2 regions of the Sporosarcina sp. OR05 genome follow, and region 1 is predicted to be linked to the other one. Evidence: riboswitches for the same ligand, from Rfam matches in the RefSeq annotation. Region 1 holds a riboswitch; the other holds the start of a gene.

Region 1 (8,267 bases):
GAAATCGTGTAAAACAAGCCTTCCCACGCCCAAACCAACCATTCTTACTTCCATTTTGTTAGAGTGGATAGATGATACGAAAATCAATAAAAAGTCATGTTCTGACGTTATATCACAGAACATGACTTTTTTGTTATAAGTCTATTAATCAATATTTAATGATTTGAAACAATTATTTCTCCACTATTAGTACTTATATAGTATAAAACATCGAATAAGTACTCTTTAGCAGGTCCTTCAGCAGAATTTACATGGATTCTATATACTAAAACATCCCGTTCATATTTTATAGAGTATACACTTTGCATCATTGTATTCCAGTCGGAAGAAATTTTAGGTGAGTCGTGTCCATCTAATTTAGCTTGATCTAATGCGATTCGTTCTGCATCCTCTTGTGTAATATTTATAGGATCTTCCCACGCGCTTTTATGGCCAGGAAACCTAGTTGTTTCCTCACTTGTGGCTGACAAATTACTGCAACCCGTTAAGAACAAGAGACAGATTACACTTGAAAATAAAATCCTTTTGATGAATAACCCTCCCTATTTTTTATGTAGGATGTATCAAACGTCACGGATATTGTTAGGAATCAAATGACTATGATTGATTTGCAATGCTTATCTAGTTATATTTATAAAATTATGTTAACTTTACCCTATTGTCCATCACAAAACAATATGTATTCAAAGACACAGGCTTGTTTATTGGCTATTTTTAAATAAGAATTCCATCGACTTGGCATCAGTTAAAAATTCAACAGCAGTAAAAAAGCTTCAGAATCCACCATATGAAAATTTCAAAGAACTATTTCAACAGCTCGTCAGTAAATGGAACCTTGCATACAGACGAACAAAAGTGTTGAAACGCGAAATAGCAAACCGTGCTGATGAGATCGCGAATAAGAGAGATGAAACTAGCAGGATGTAAAGATAGAAACAGGGATTAGAATTGTATATCGGTTTACAAAGATACAGTGGATATTCTTAGCGTGAATGGGGTCCCCTGAACAAATCTACGTTAAATACTAGTTTTACAACTAGTTGAGTTGAGAAATACACTATAACAAACAAAAAATCCAAGGCTCGCAATGAGCACTTGGATTTTTCGGTATTTATTAAGCAGTTGGTCCACCTTTAAGCGTGATTTCTTCTGAAACGTGACCGAACTTCTTGAAGTTTTCACGGAACAAGTCCGCAAGTTCGTTTGCTTTTTCGTCGTATGCTGCTGGATCAGCCCAAGCGTTGCGCGGGTTCAACACTTCTGTTGGAACACCTTCGATTGCTTTTGGCATAGCCAAACCGAATACTTCGTTGATTTCGTATTCAACGTCATTCAATTCACCTGCGATTGCAGCGCGAACCATTGTACGTGTGTGTTTTAACGACATACGTTGTCCGACGCCGTAAACGCCACCTGTCCAGCCTGTATTGACGAGGAATACTTGTGCATCGTGTTTGTCAATTTTCTTTCCTAGCATTTCAGCATACACAGTTGCTGGCAATGGTAGGAAAGGAGATCCGAAACAAGTTGAGAATGTCGCTTCTGGTGATGTGACACCACGCTCTGTTCCTGCAAGTTTGGACGTGAAGCCACTTAGGAAGTGGTACATCGCTTGCTCTTTCGTCAATTTAGAGATTGGAGGCAATACGCCGAATGCGTCCGCAGTCAAGAATACGATTGCTTTCGGATGACCAGCGACAGAAGGTGTCACGATGTTTTCAATGTTGTGGATCGGATATGCCGCACGTGTGTTTTCAGTCAATGAATTATCGTCATAGTCCGGTACTCGTGTTTCTTCGTCTACCACTACGTTCTCTAAAACTGAACCAAATTGGATTGCACCAAAGATTTCAGGTTCTTTTTCTTGTGATAAATTGATACATTTCGCGTAACATCCACCTTCGATATTGAATACGCCATTATCTGACCAACCGTGCTCATCATCACCGATCAATTTACGGTGAGCATCTGCTGATAGGGTAGTTTTACCAGTACCTGATAATCCAAAGAATAAAGCTACGTCGCCTTCTTCTCCAACGTTTGCGGAGCAATGCATTGGAAGAATTCCTTGTTCAGGAAGCAAGTAGTTCATAACAGAGAAAATAGATTTTTTCATTTCTCCAGCATATTCTGTGCCACCAATTAACACAATTCGCTTCTCAAGTGATACAATGATAAATGTTTCGGATTTTGTGCCGTCAACAGCAGGATCTGCTTTGAAAGATGGAGCAGCAAGAATCGTAAATTGTGCTTCGTGTGTTTTCAACTCTTCCGCAGTTGGGCGGATGAATAGATTGTGGACAAACAAGTTTTGCCACGCGTATTCATTAATCACTTGAAGTGACAATTGAGAGTCTTTATCTGCACCTGCAAAGCCTTTGAATACGAACAATTCGTCTTTCGTTTTCAAGTGATTTAGTACTTTCGTATATAGGGAATCGAAAATTTCAGATGAGATCGGGCGATTCACTTTGCCCCAATCGATTTTATCTTTTGTTGAAGCTTCTTCTACAATATATTTATCTTCTGGTGAACGGCCAGTGTACTTTCCAGTTTTTGCAGTAATTGCGCCATCTGATGAAAGTTTCGCTTCTCCGCGAGCAGTCGCCTTTTCAACCAATTCCGCCACTGAAGGCTGTACATTGACGTTGTTGCCTGAGAGCAACTCGTTTAGTCCATTTTCAATTTTCGCTGAGATCATAGTATCTTACCGTCCTTTGCATGTAATCCCATCGTGTGGGTTTCATCACATTTCCGTAAATAGTATAACACATTTAGAATAATAATCTATACTAATTAAAAACTCAAGCACTAAACTCAGAAAAGATTTGACAAAATCCAATCTTTTTCGTAGCATAGGTAAATGAACGGATACTCTTATCCCGAGCTGGCGGAGGGACAGGCCCTATGAAGCCCGGCAACCTGCGCGGACATTGTCTGCGAAAAGGTGCCAAACCTGGAGCAAGGTACGATTCCTTGGACGATAAGAGTGAAAGGTGCTGCTTTTGAAATCATGCCTTTCCTCATGTATTTACGTGAGCGAAGGGCTTTTTATATTTATTTAGCTTTATGTCAATGATTGTAGAGGGAGAGACGTGTAAGACGGTCAACGAACCTCTAGCTGGCGTTTGAAATGCCTACTAAATAAATATAAGCCTACGGCGGAAGTCAAAATTTGCCGAGGCCTAATCGATTTTATATGCCCTTAATCCTTGTGTATGTTGACGTCGACTCTCTTCAGGCGTGGAACAAAACTGGGACAAATAGAGTACCGTATCAATATTTGCAAGCTGTTAAGGAGGAAATTACATTGACTAATCGCCGTTTGTTTACATCAGAATCGGTAACTGAAGGACATCCTGACAAAATGTGTGACCAAATCTCGGATGCCATTTTGGATGCAATCCTTGAAGAAGACCCGAATGCACGTGTTGCGTGTGAAACGACCATTACAACTGGTCTCGTGCTCGTCATTGGGGAAATTACTACAACAACGTATGTGGATATTCCAAAAGTTGTTCGTGATACTGTGAAGGAAATTGGGTACACGCGTGCTAAATTTGGTTTCGATTGGGAGACATCTTCCGTCTTGACATCGATCGATGAACAGTCACCGGATATTGCAGCAAGTGTCGACCAAGCACTTGAAGCGCGTGAAGGAACAATGACAGATGAGGAACTTGAAGCAATTGGAGCTGGGGACCAAGGATTAATGTTCGGTTTTGCGTGTAATGAAACACCTGAACTCATGCCGTTGCCAATTAGTTTATCCCATAAACTTTCACGTAGACTAGCGTACGTGCGTAAAGAAGAAATTCTTTCCTATTTACGTCCGGACGGTAAAACGCAAGTGACCGTTGAGTATGACGAAAACGACAAACCAGTTCGCATCGATACAATTGTTATCTCAACACAACATCACCCGGATACGCCACTTGCACAAATACAAAAAGAAATAAAAGAGCATGTTATTCTGCCAGTCGTCCCTGCGGAATTGTTAGATGATGAAACAAAATACTTCATTAATCCATCTGGCCGTTTCGTTATCGGTGGACCTCAAGGGGACGCTGGTCTAACAGGACGGAAAATCATCGTTGATACGTATGGCGGTTACGCCCGTCATGGTGGCGGTGCATTTTCAGGGAAAGACGCGACAAAAGTGGACCGCTCTGCATCTTACGCGGCACGCTATGTGGCAAAAAATATCGTAGCAGCAGGATTGGCTGAACGTTGTGAAGTGCAACTCGCATATGCAATTGGTGTTGCTAAGCCAGTATCCATTTCCATCGATACATTCGGCACAGGAAAAGTCGCTGAAAGCAAGCTCGTTGAAATTGTTCGAGAATTGTTCGACCTTCGTCCAGCAGGCATCATTAAAATGCTTGACCTTCGTCGTCCAATCTACAAACAAACAGCTGCTTATGGACATTTTGGGCGTACGGATATCGAATTGCCATGGGAACAAACAGATAAAGCGGCTGCGTTAGTGGAAAAAGCTGGCGTTGTCACGCAATAAGTATCTACAAACCGGGAAGCATCCTTGCTTCTCGGTTTTTTTGGCTACAGTGGACACCGTAATAGTAGGAAACTATTCCATTAGCAAAGCGTCTAAATCTATAAGTCGGAGGAGGGTGAGGGGTGTAGTTGGCTTTGAGCATTTTATTATTATTGGTCATTGGCGGGATAGCACTAGTTAGCATAGCAGCGATTATCATCCTATTAGTAGCAGTTAAGAAATAAAGGTGCAGCTCGAGTGAGCAGCACCTGTTTCAGTCTTAAATGGTATTTTAATGTTACAAGCTATCACAATTCGTCTCTAACGACCCGTTTACTTTTGCATTTGCTTATATATTTGCCCTTTTTCGATGTAACTGTTGACAACGCGTTCCATTTCTTTGCGATCCTCTTCATTTAAATCGCGGACAACTTTGGCAGGAGACCCTAATGCAAGGCAACCAGGTGGGATTTTCTTACCCGGAGGAACAAGCGCTCCTGCGCCGATGAAGGCACCTTCACCAATTTCAGCACCATCGAGAATAATGGAACCCATTCCAATGAGCGCTCCTTTTCGAATAATACAGCTATGTAATAATGCTTTATGGCCAACTGTTACATCGTCTTCAATGAGTAGTGTCTTCCCTGGACTTTGATGAAGACAACTGAGGTCTTGAATGCTAACTCGTTCACCAATAATTGTTGGCGCAACATCACCACGAATGACCGTATTAAACCAAATCGAACTGTTTGCGCCAATCGTGACATCCCCAGTAATTGTCGCGTATTCTGCCACATAGACAGAAGGATCGATTTGTGGTGACTTTCCATTGTATGGATAAATCATCAACATCTCCTCTTTCCTTAAAATCGTGTATAATTTATCGTATCATAAATCCTTTCCGTACAGAAAGGGAATCTCTTTCTTGTAGCGAAAGGAACGGAGGTGAGACGCATGTGGAAATGGGAAGCGGAAGGACAGCCAAAAGCAGTCGTCGTCATTGTCCATAGTGCATATGAACATCATAGGAGGTATGCATGGCTCATTCAAAAGCTGCGTAATGGCGGTTTTCATGTTGTCACGACTGACTTGCCTGGACATGGTGCCGAAAGTGGAAGAAAGACGCATGATGAATCGTTTGCTTCTTACATAGAGCACATTAAGAAATTAATAGAAGTAGCATTGCAAGACAATTTGCCTCTTTTTGTAGTAGGGCATGGTCTCGGTGCAACATTGGTTATGGACATTTTGCAAAAAGAAAAACTGGAATGTGCGGGCGTAATCCTCAGTTCTCCATGGCTAGCACTGTCCCATCAACCCCCGAGACTTTCAGGGATGTTAACAAAGTTGTCGAGCTCCATGAAAGTGAAGCATGACGTGACGATTGAATTGTTGACGCGCAACTATGATATGTATGTCGAGTTTCAAAACGATAGGCATTATAGTTCCACAGTTGTTGCTTCTTGGTATCGTGAGCTACAAGCGATGATGAAGTCTATTAATATTCATGAGGACACGATCTTTAACGTCCCCGTCTTACTGCAAACAGGCGGCAATGACAAACTTACAGAAACGGCGTTTGCTAAGAAATGGTTACTAAAACAACAACTAACCGAGTTTCAATATAAACAATGGAAGCATCTCTACCATGATTTGTATCAAGAGCCTGAACGGGAAGAAGTTTACTTGTACACCGAATCGTTCATGAATAATGTTCTCCGTTCACTCGGCTATATCGTGTAGTACAATGACATGAGGGGGATTCGAATGACAATTATTGGATTTGTAAGACATGGTGTAACAGCTTGGAATAAGGAAGGAAGGGCCCAAGGGAGCTCTGATATCCCGTTAGACGAAGAGGGATTTGAGATGGCAGCGCGTGTTGCTGATCGTTTGGCGGATGAACAATGGGACGTCATCTATTCAAGCCAGCAACTCCGAGCAAAGCAAACTGCTGAAGTCATTGCGCAAAAAATGGGGAATGTGGACGTTCGGATTGATCCTCGCCTCCGTGAAGTGGGAGGCGGAAAGATTGAAGGGACGACAGAAGCAGAACGGATTGAAAAGTGGGGAGAAGGCTGGAGACAACTCGATATGGGCTTTGAACCTGCCGAATTAATTCTTGCAAGAGGTACGGAATGCTTAACGGAAATCCAACAACAACACAAAGGAAAAAGAGTGTTAGTTGTTAGTCATGGCAGTTTCATAAAGCGAATGATCCAAGCACTTGTCCCTGATCCTGCCTATGAAAAAAGTTTAGCGAATACATCACTAACGGTAATTGAACTAGCGGATGATAAAAACCGATGTGAACTGTTCAATTGTACAAAACATTTATCGTAATTAATTGACTGTTAGACAAGCAAGAGACACGCGTCAACGGGTCCTTGGTCAATGCTCATGCTAAAAAGAGAGCAAGTTGTTTCATCGATAAACATAGAATAAGAGAACGAACCGATACGTTTTCCAACGACGTATTGGAATGGGAGGCTTTTCATTGAAAACAGAAACGAAAAAAGAAGTTTGGTCCTGGATTAAATCCATCGTCATTGCATGTGTACTTGTTTTTGTCATCCGACAATTCCTCTTTGCACCCGTCCTCGTGTCAGGTCAATCAATGGAACCGACTTTTGAATCGGAAAACCGAGTTGTCATCTCCAAGATCCACAAACTCGATCATTTTGATCTGATCGTCTTCCATGCACCTGGTTCAAAGGAAGACTATATTAAGCGCGTCATTGGACTACCAGGCGATACAGTTGTCATGAAAGATGACAAACTCTTCATTAATGGAAAAGAATATGAAGAGACGTATGTCCAAGCGAACAAAGAACGGATTTTCGAAAATCAGAAACTGACTGAGGACTTTGAAGTTACCGTGCCGGAAGGACAATTGTTTGTATTAGGGGATAACCGACGAAATAGTACAGATAGTAGAACAATAGGTTGTATCGATGAAAGTGCAGTCGTTGGAAAAGTAGGCTTTAGGTTTTATCCATTTAATTCAATCGGGATTCCGAAATAAGTGAAAACGACCATTATTGGAGTGGATGGATTAGGCGGGTCAGGAAAAACGACTTTTTCGAAAAGGTTGCAACAAACATTTAAGAGAGCGTACTTGTTTCACTTGGATGATTTTATACACCCGCGAAAAATTCGTTACGACGAAAAATACGAAGAATGGGAAGCTTACTACCACGCTCAGTGGCGGTATGACTATTTGTTGCAAACACTCATCCGTCCTCTGTTTGACGGTGAACCGATTGACCAAATCATCCAATTTTATCATAAAGAAACCGATACGTACGATTTAAAAAGAATACAAATTCCGGTAGGGTCAACGGTTATTCTTGAAGGCGTATTTCTTCAACGTGCCACACTTCGATCCTATTTTTCGCATGTGTACTATATCGATGTTAATAAAGAAACCCGACTAGCGCGTGTTCTTGACCGAGATGGCTATATAGGTGACAAAGCGGCTATTCTTGCAAAATATGAAAATAGGTATTTTCCAGCAGAAGAACAGTATGTAAAGGAATACAATCCAATCAAGCTTGCACATACAGTCATTACCCATTCGTAGTAAATCGGAGGTAGTTGCAGATGACATTCCCTGAATTGACGACAGAGCGGCTTCAATTAGTTGAAGTGAAGGTAGAACATGCACCAGCCTTATTCAAAAATTTTTCCAACCAGAAACTACTTCAATATTATGGTAGCGAGCCGATGACAGAAGTTGGTCAAGCAGAAAAACTGGTGCATCATTTCAACT
Region 2 (8,267 bases), on a different contig from region 1:
CTCTGTTGCAGACTTGCTAACAGAAAAAATGATTGCTTCCATGAATGAAGGGCCAGTCCTTTTCGCACTTGCGAATCCAAATCCTGAAATCATGCCAGCACGCGCTAAACAATATGGTGCACGGATTATTGCAACAGGCAGATCTGATTTCCCTAACCAAGTAAATAACGTTCTTGCATTTCCTGGAATTTTCCGTGGAGCGTTGGACGTACGTGCTACGGATATTAATGAGCAGATGAAAATGGCAGCGACCGTTGCAATTGCATCTTTAATTGACGAGAAAGACTTGCACGAAGACTATATTATTCCAGATCCTTTTGATGATCGTGTCGCAAGTGCCGTTGCACAAGCTGTTAGTGAAGCTGCAATTACTACTGGAGTTGCCACGTTACAAGTCACGCCGACTGCGTAATTTATTGACCGGTTCGCTCATCGACATGGAGTGTGCCATCGCCCAGTATTTCAGCATAAAAAACTTGTTCAACATTGCCAATACCCTTTTTCTTCAACTGGAGATACACCCATTCTTCCGTCAAATGAAGTTCGGTTAAGTTTTCTTTCATTAACTTCCCATCAGAAATAATCTCAGTCGGAAGATATTTTGGTTCAGGGCTAGGAGCATTCACATCTTTTCGTGTGGCTGGCTCCTGGCTCGCTTTTTTTAATACACTCAGTTCCCCATTCGTTTCAAGTATCGCATAGTTAACATCGGTCACAGTAAAAATGCCTTGTTCTCGAAGCATCATATTTAGGTCGTTTAATGTGAAACGGGCTTTCTTCATGCCTTGTTCACTTATTTTCCCCTTTAAAATAAGGATTGTTGGCTGATCATCTAACAACTTTCGTAAATTCTTTGATTTGATTGTTAAGAAGTTCACAAAAACCGTCAATAAAGCCCACCAAATTAAGGATATACTGCCATTATAAAAATGCGTTTCCGAATTAACGGATATCTCGGCAGCAATCGATCCAATCGTAATACCCGTCACATAATGGAAAAACGTCAATTGTGAGATTTGTTTCTTCCCCATAATCCTTGCAAGAATGAGCAAGATGATAAAAGCAGTTGTCGTCCGCAAAAGCATTTCCCAAAACTTCAATTCCAGTAACCCTTCTAATTCCATGTTCTCTTACCTCCTCTGTACACTAGTTTGCAGCAGAAAGAGGGACTTATTCAGAAGAGAAATACGTAATCGAATAGGAATGCAAGTTGTAGAGAAATTTGAAAGCTTTTAACTTAATTTGAATGCTGTTTTTATTGACTCGAAAAACGCATTGAAGCCAAAAAAGCCAGCATCAGCAACATGTGCCAATGCTAGCTTTACTTTTATTTCCATTCAAATGGTGTCTCTTGATACACATAATAGTTCAGCCAGTTGGAGAACAACAAATGCGTATGCGAGCGCCATGTATTCAACGGTTGCTTCGTTGGATCATCGTGCGGGAAATAATTTTCCGGAACATCGATTGCAATGCCTTTTGCAATATCACGCGCATACTCTTCACCAAGCGTACATGCATCATACTCCAAATGCCCTGTCACCATAATATGTTTGCCATCTTTCGAAAGTATGATGAAAGCTCCCGCTTCTTCAGATATAGCCAACAATTGAAGGCGATTGTCCTGCTCAATTTCTTCAATTGATACGGATGTGTAACGAGAATGAGGAGCGGTGAACAAATCGTTGAAGCCACGCGCAAGCTCTACCGTCGGATCCGTCAATGTATGTTCATATACACCCGACAACTTCTTGGGGAGTTCAAATTTATTAATGCCATAATGGTGATAAAGAGCTGCTTGAGCGCCCCAACATATGTGCAAAACGGATGTGACATTCGTGTTGGACCAATCCATGATTTGTTGCAGTTCATCCCAATACGTTACGTCTTCGAATGCAAGATGCTCAATTGGTGCACCCGTAATAATTAGACCGTCATAGCGGCGATTTTTCACATGCTCAAATGTTGTATAAAATGCATCTAAATGCGTTTTACTGACGTTTTTCGATTCATATGTAGCGGTGTTCAAAAAAGATACATTTACTTGTAAGGGTGTGTTTCCTAATAACCGCAATAGTTGCAGTTCAGTTTTCTCTTTTTCAGGCATTAAATTGAGAATGATGATGTTTAATGGACGGATATCTTGAGAAGTAGCTCTCCCTTCATCCATCACAAATATTTTTTCTTCTTTCAACATTTCTCTTGCTGGCAATTGTTCAGGTATATTAATCGGCATGTAAATTCCTCCTATTCATGTGAAAAATCCTCATTCCTAAGATAGGAACGAGGATTTTTAACGGTCTCCGCTCTTATCTCTCAAGATTAACATCTTGTTGGAGGTAGCACCTTTTTGCAAAAGCAGAGGTTGCTGAAGCTTCATCGGGCCAAATCCCTCAGCTTCTCTTGATAAGAATTATTCTTTTGTTGTCCATTATATCATTTTATACAGAATTGTATACTTATTTCTTACAGTCTTACTTTCGCTCTCGAAAAGCCTGTCCCCAAAATTTCAGAAGCATTCAGGAATATGACAAAAGCGCTCGGTTCAGCAGTTTGTAACAACTTTTTCAAATAAACGGCTTCTGATTGTTCCACTACACAGAAAATCATCGTCTTGTCATTGTTTGAAAACCCACCTGTTGATTTTACTTTCGTCAAACCACGGTCGATCTCATTTTGAATGACCGCTTGGATTTTATCTTCATGTTCGGTAATAATGAGCACTAACTTCGTCGGGGAAGTTTGCAATTGCACGAAGTCAATCACCTTGCTTGTAACATAAATGGCCATGAGTGCGTATAAAGCGAGTTCAAAATTAAATACAAATGCTGAAGTGACAACGACAATTCCATCGACAATCAATTGTGAGAAACCGCTTGAAATGCCTGTATACTTTTTCAACAATTGTGCAATTAAAGCGGTGCCGCCAGTCGAGCCATTCCCACGGTACACAATTCCTAACCCAATACCAAGCATGATGCCACCATAAATAGAACTGAGTAGAGGGTTGTCAACGGACAAGTTAATATCATGCGTTAAAAAGATGACAAACGGGACAAAAAACGTACCAACAATCGTTTTCACACTAAATTCTTTTCCTGCAAGCACAAGTCCAAGTACAATTAGTGGGATATTAATGATCCATTGGACGACAGCCGGATTATAGTTGAATAGCTCGTACAATATCGTACTTACCCCAGAAATCCCACCCGCTGCAATACGAGATGGCAACAAAAATATATTAAATGCAAGGCCGACAAAAGTCGCCCCAATAATAATTTGAACATAATCAAAAAACACCGATTTCTTCAATAAAACAGACATACAATCGTTCTCCTTTCTTTACAACGTTTCCTATTTTAACAGAAATCGATGTATAGAATAGTTTTAAAGTTTCCAGATGTGGAATAGTAGAAGTAAGTAAAGATAAGAAAGTATATTCATATTTTTGTATTTTTTCTATTTTACTGGTATACTCATCCATACTGGTATAATAACTATCACGAAGTCAGGGAGGATATTATGCGTAGTTTAGGTATCGTACGGAAAGTTGATCATCTTGGAAGAATTGTGATTCCAAAAGAACTTAGAAGCACCTTACAATTGGAGAAAGGTGCACCGATGGAAATTTTTGTAGACGACGATATGATTATTCTACGAAAATATGTTGTCGATGAGGCGTGTATTGTAACTGGTGATATCACTTCTGAGAATAAACGTTTGTCTAATGGCATGTTCATCAGTCCAAGAGGTGCGGAACTTCTCAAGAAGGAAATTGAAAACAACAATAATTGGAACTGATTCAACACAGACTACATGCATACTAAGCGGGCTGCGGACTAACCGCCGCCCTTTCTCAATTGCATAAACGAACAACCATTTAGATGCTTTGAAATCTTTATCTATATTACACTTGCTACTCGACTGTAGCGTCGGAGGAAAATACAATGGACATTTTTGCCCACAGAGGAGCTTCCGGGACATTTCCCGAAAATACAATCCCCGCATTTAAAGAAGCAGCTTCCCTACCAATTCATGGAGTGGAATTTGACGTTCATATGACAGCAGATCATGAATTGGTTGTCATCCATGATGAAAAGATTAATCGAACATCAAATGGTAAGGGCTATGTAAAAGACCTCACTTTAGAAGAATTGCGCACATTCGATTTCGGAAGCTGGTTCGCTCCCGAATTTAAAGGAACGACCATTCCTACATTACGAGAAGTGCTTGAAGTCTTTCAATCGACAGAACACGTGATAAATATTGAATTGAAGTCGGACATCTTTCCCTATGATGGAATGGTTCAACAAGTAATTGAACTAATTGAAGAATATCAGTTGACAGCTCGCGTCATCCTTTCGTCGTTTGACCATGGTGCTATTCAATTAAGCAAACAACTTGCACCAGCTATTAGAACCGCAACGTTGTTCATGGAAGTACTCGTGAACCCTGTCAACTATATACGAAGCGTCCCAGCAGATGACTTACATATCCTTTTTCCAGCTGCTGTTCGTCCTTCCATGCGAGAAGTTTTCGAAAGTGGAATTCCAGTAAGGACGTTTACAGTGAATGATGAACAGTATGCAAAGTACATGCAACAAGTAGGTGTGCAAGCAATTTTCACAGATTATCCTGAAAAAATGTATACATTATTTGCGGAGCAATAATCTGAACGAAATGAACCGCAACAAGTCCCGTTATCGGTTGGCTTGTTGCGGTTTATTCATTCGAGCGGGAGTTAAGACTTGGCTTCGGGCTTGGGGTTGTCTTTATTGTATACTGGAGGGTCGCTTTGGGAACAGGAGATGATACGTGAGTCTGGCAATTGAGTATGTAGGTGCTGAAAACGATCTGATGCAAGTAGACATTTTCTACTTACGCGATTCTTACAATAAAGAAAAGATGGAAATGAATAGCCATATTTCCACCTTTTCATTAGTTAACACATCAAAAATTGGCGTTAGTTTCCTAATTCGTTTAAAAAGGCTTCAATTTCTTCTCTCGATTTGCGGTCTTTGCTGACAAAACGACCTGCCTCTTCTCCACTATGGAAAGCAACGAAGCTTGGTATGCCAAAAATGTCGAGTTGCTGGCAAATATCTATGAATTCATCGCGATCGACATAGATGAATTGGTATTCAGGATAATCTGCTTCAATTCCAGGGAGAAGCGGTTCGATGATTCGGCAATCAGGGCACCAATCTGCTGAAAACATGAAAACTGTGCGTTCCTCATTTTTTAATTGTTCAAACTGCTCAACTGACGTTAATTTTTCCATCCTATCCATCTCCTTCTGTAGGTCCATTCTCTTGTTGAGTATAGCACAACTACACGATCTACCGTAACACTTCCTTTGAGAAGAACATTCACATTTCTCCACCATCTAACAATCCAAATTCCTCATGAAAAACGTCACTTCGGGAAAGCTATAAAGTGAATAAAGGAGGAATCCCATTTGCGTATTCACTTAATGAGCATTCCGTTTTGCTTTTTGTTACTCACTGCATTTCCTTTTGTGAAAACGATGGCTGCAAACATACAAACCGAGGAAGCAACAATTGAAGAACGGATGAAGTATTATTATCAGTTTTCAAGCGAGCTTGTCCCTTGGTATTATTTAGCCGCGATTGATCAATATGAACGAAATATCCAACAAGTGCGTCCGGACCTAGAAAAAATGCAAGGTCCGATTTCCATTCAATATCCTACTCCGTACTGGGTTGGCATGTTAAATCCTGAAGCTTCAGATACTGTTCTGGATTCCATTGCTTTCTTCGGTGGAAACGGAGATGATGGAGATGAAGACGGCCTTGCCGATTTGCAAAACCCAGCTGATATTCTTGTGACGATGGCTAATCATCTCGCTTTGTATGGTCCACGTGAAGAGGATTACAAAGCAGCGTTATGGCATTATTACAAAAAAGAAGCAACTGTTAACCAAGTACTGACGATTGCCAAGTTGTACAAGCATTTTGGAACAGTCGAACTGGATGAACACACCTTTCCTATCCCAAAAGCTCATCATTACAGTTATCGAAGTACATGGGGGTCAAGCCGCGGTTGGGGTGGAAGGCGAATTCATGAAGGTACAGACATTTTTGCAAGTTATGGTGTCCCTGTCGTGGCAACATCATACGGTGTCATCGAAGTGATGGGATGGAACCAGTTCGGAGGTTGGCGCATTGGCATCCGTGATAACCATAACACATACCATTACTTTGCCCATTTAGCGTATTTTGATAAGGGCATTCAAGAAGGCGATATCGTCGAGCCTGGCACATTGCTCGGATTTGTTGGTAGTTCGGGTTACGGCAAAGAAGGTACTTCAGGCAAGTTCCCCCCGCACCTTCACTATGGTGTATACAAATATAACGGAAAGACAGAATGGGCTTTTGATCCATTCCCAGCGTTACGAAATTGGGAACGACAAAAATAAAAATCAGGGCCCGTCAGTACAAATGACAAATGGGCGCCTGATTTTATTTATTTCAAGACCAATTTTAAAAATGAATAAATATCGGTTTGTTCTTCAATAATTTTTGCTGTTGGTTTACCTAATCCATGTCCTGCATTTTTTTCTACGCGTAATAAAATTGGATTAGGACCGGATTGAGCTGCTTGTAACGTAGCAGCAAATTTCTTCGCATGAAGAGGTACGACCCGATCATCCGTATCCGCCGTAGTAATTAAGGTGGCTGGATATTCAACTCCAGAATGCACATTATGAAGTGGAGAATACTTGATCATAAAAGTAAAGTCGTCAGCACTCTCTTCCGCATTGCCGTAGTCTGTCACCCAATAGCGACCGACTGTGAACTTATGGTACCTTAGCATATCAATAACCGGAACTTGACAAACTGCTGCGCCAAATAGGTCTGGCCGTTGCGTAATACATGCTCCGACGAGTAACCCACCGTTACTACCGCCCATGATCGCCAACTTTTCCGACTTTGTATAGCCTTTTTCAATTAGCCACTCGCCTGCTGCGATAAAATCGTCAAAGACATTTTGTTTGTGTTCTAATGTTCCTGCCTTGTACCACTCTTCCCCGAATTCTCCACCACCACGTAAGTTCGCAACAGCATACACACCGCCTTCTTCCAGCAAAACTTGCACTGCTGGTGAAAAACCCGGCGTGAGACTTACATTAAAACCTCCATATCCATACAACAGCACCTGATGATTCCCATCTAACGCAATTCCACTGCGATGTGTGATGAACATCGGAATTTGGGTGCCATCTTTTGACGGATAAAAAACTTGTGTTGTTACAAAATCATTCATTTTTTCATCATGTGAACGACGAAAGATCTCTCTAGATGTAGCAGCTGAAAAATCATATTCAACAATTGTGCCAGAGGATAAGTAAGACGTATAACCAATGAACATGCTCGTATCTTTCTTCTCACCTGTCATTCCTGTTAACGATATGAAATCCGGAAGAGGGACATCATTTACAAACTTTCCATGCATGTCATAAATCTTCACTTTGTAATGTGCATTATGTAACGTACATGCAACGATTTGGTGGTTGACGATTTTCGCAAATGACAATACATCCTCTTGCTCAGGTATAATTTCCGTCCAATTTTCCTTACTTGGACTTTCCACGTTAACAGCAATTACACGCTCTTTCGGTGCATCCGAATTGGTCACAAAGTAAAATAACTTGCCTTCATTTCCAATGAATGTATAGCGAGCATCACCCTCTGCGAATAGTTTCACAAATCCAGAATCATTGGCAACGTCTTTCATATAAATCCGGCTTTTATTTTCTGTCCCTTTCCACACATTCAACAACAAATAGTTGTAGTCATCCGAAAAAACGGGGTCAAAGGAGAACTCTTTATTGTCCAAATCCTCATAGATGAGCACATCATCTTCTTGCGCTGTACCGATTTTATGCCAATACACTTTGTTATAATAGCTTTCATCCTCAGCTGGAATCGTTGAAGGATCTGGGAAACGGTTATAATAAAATCCGGTGCCTCCTTCATCCCATGCGATGCTACAAAACTTGCACCACTGCAACAAATCCCCCTCATCTTGAAGCGTTTCCAAGTTCCGTACCCGGATTTCCTGCCAGTCACTGCCGTTTAACGATACCCCATACGCTAGTCGCTTACCATCTTTCGTGAAAGAAAGGTTGGTAATTGCAGCAGTCCCTTGTTCATTCATCGTATTCGGATCTAAGACCACTTCCAATTTATCCGAATCAAGATTTGTTGTCCGATAGAAGACTGCTTGGTTTTGTAGGCCGTCAT

Evidence for each region. A riboswitch is a leader RNA that binds a small molecule or an ion and turns the genes downstream of it on or off. The one in region 1 is predicted to bind S-adenosylmethionine.
Region 2: another riboswitch for S-adenosylmethionine. It lies ahead of metA (homoserine O-acetyltransferase MetA); the one in region 1 lies ahead of metK (methionine adenosyltransferase).

Annotation. Positions count from the first base shown of each region.
Region 1 is NZ_JANKJL010000002.1:21,141-29,407, forward strand. Features, by position in the region: gene NRI27_RS04345 (hypothetical protein) at 156-470, opposite strand; gene pckA (phosphoenolpyruvate carboxykinase (ATP)) at 1,115-2,701, opposite strand; SAM riboswitch class I at 2,875-2,990, shown strand; gene metK (methionine adenosyltransferase) at 3,311-4,516, shown strand; gene NRI27_RS04360 (gamma carbonic anhydrase) at 4,829-5,341, opposite strand; gene NRI27_RS04365 (alpha/beta hydrolase) at 5,450-6,238, shown strand; gene NRI27_RS04370 (histidine phosphatase family protein) at 6,263-6,838, shown strand; gene lepB (signal peptidase I) at 6,993-7,520, shown strand; gene NRI27_RS04380 (nucleoside/nucleotide kinase family protein) at 7,521-8,078, shown strand; gene NRI27_RS04385 (GNAT family N-acetyltransferase) at 8,099-8,267, shown strand, end outside.
Region 2 is NZ_JANKJL010000001.1:307,307-315,573, reverse strand. Features, by position in the region: gene NRI27_RS01430 (NAD(P)-dependent malic enzyme) at 1-412, shown strand, start outside; gene NRI27_RS01425 (YetF domain-containing protein) at 414-1,124, opposite strand; gene metA (homoserine O-acetyltransferase MetA) at 1,328-2,236, opposite strand; SAM riboswitch class I at 2,307-2,413, opposite strand; gene NRI27_RS01415 (YitT family protein) at 2,467-3,324, opposite strand; gene NRI27_RS01410 (AbrB/MazE/SpoVT family DNA-binding domain-containing protein) at 3,523-3,801, shown strand; gene NRI27_RS01405 (glycerophosphodiester phosphodiesterase) at 3,948-4,670, shown strand; gene NRI27_RS01400 (thioredoxin family protein) at 4,964-5,281, opposite strand; gene NRI27_RS01395 (M23 family metallopeptidase) at 5,465-6,439, shown strand; gene NRI27_RS01390 (prolyl oligopeptidase family serine peptidase) at 6,487-8,267, opposite strand, start outside.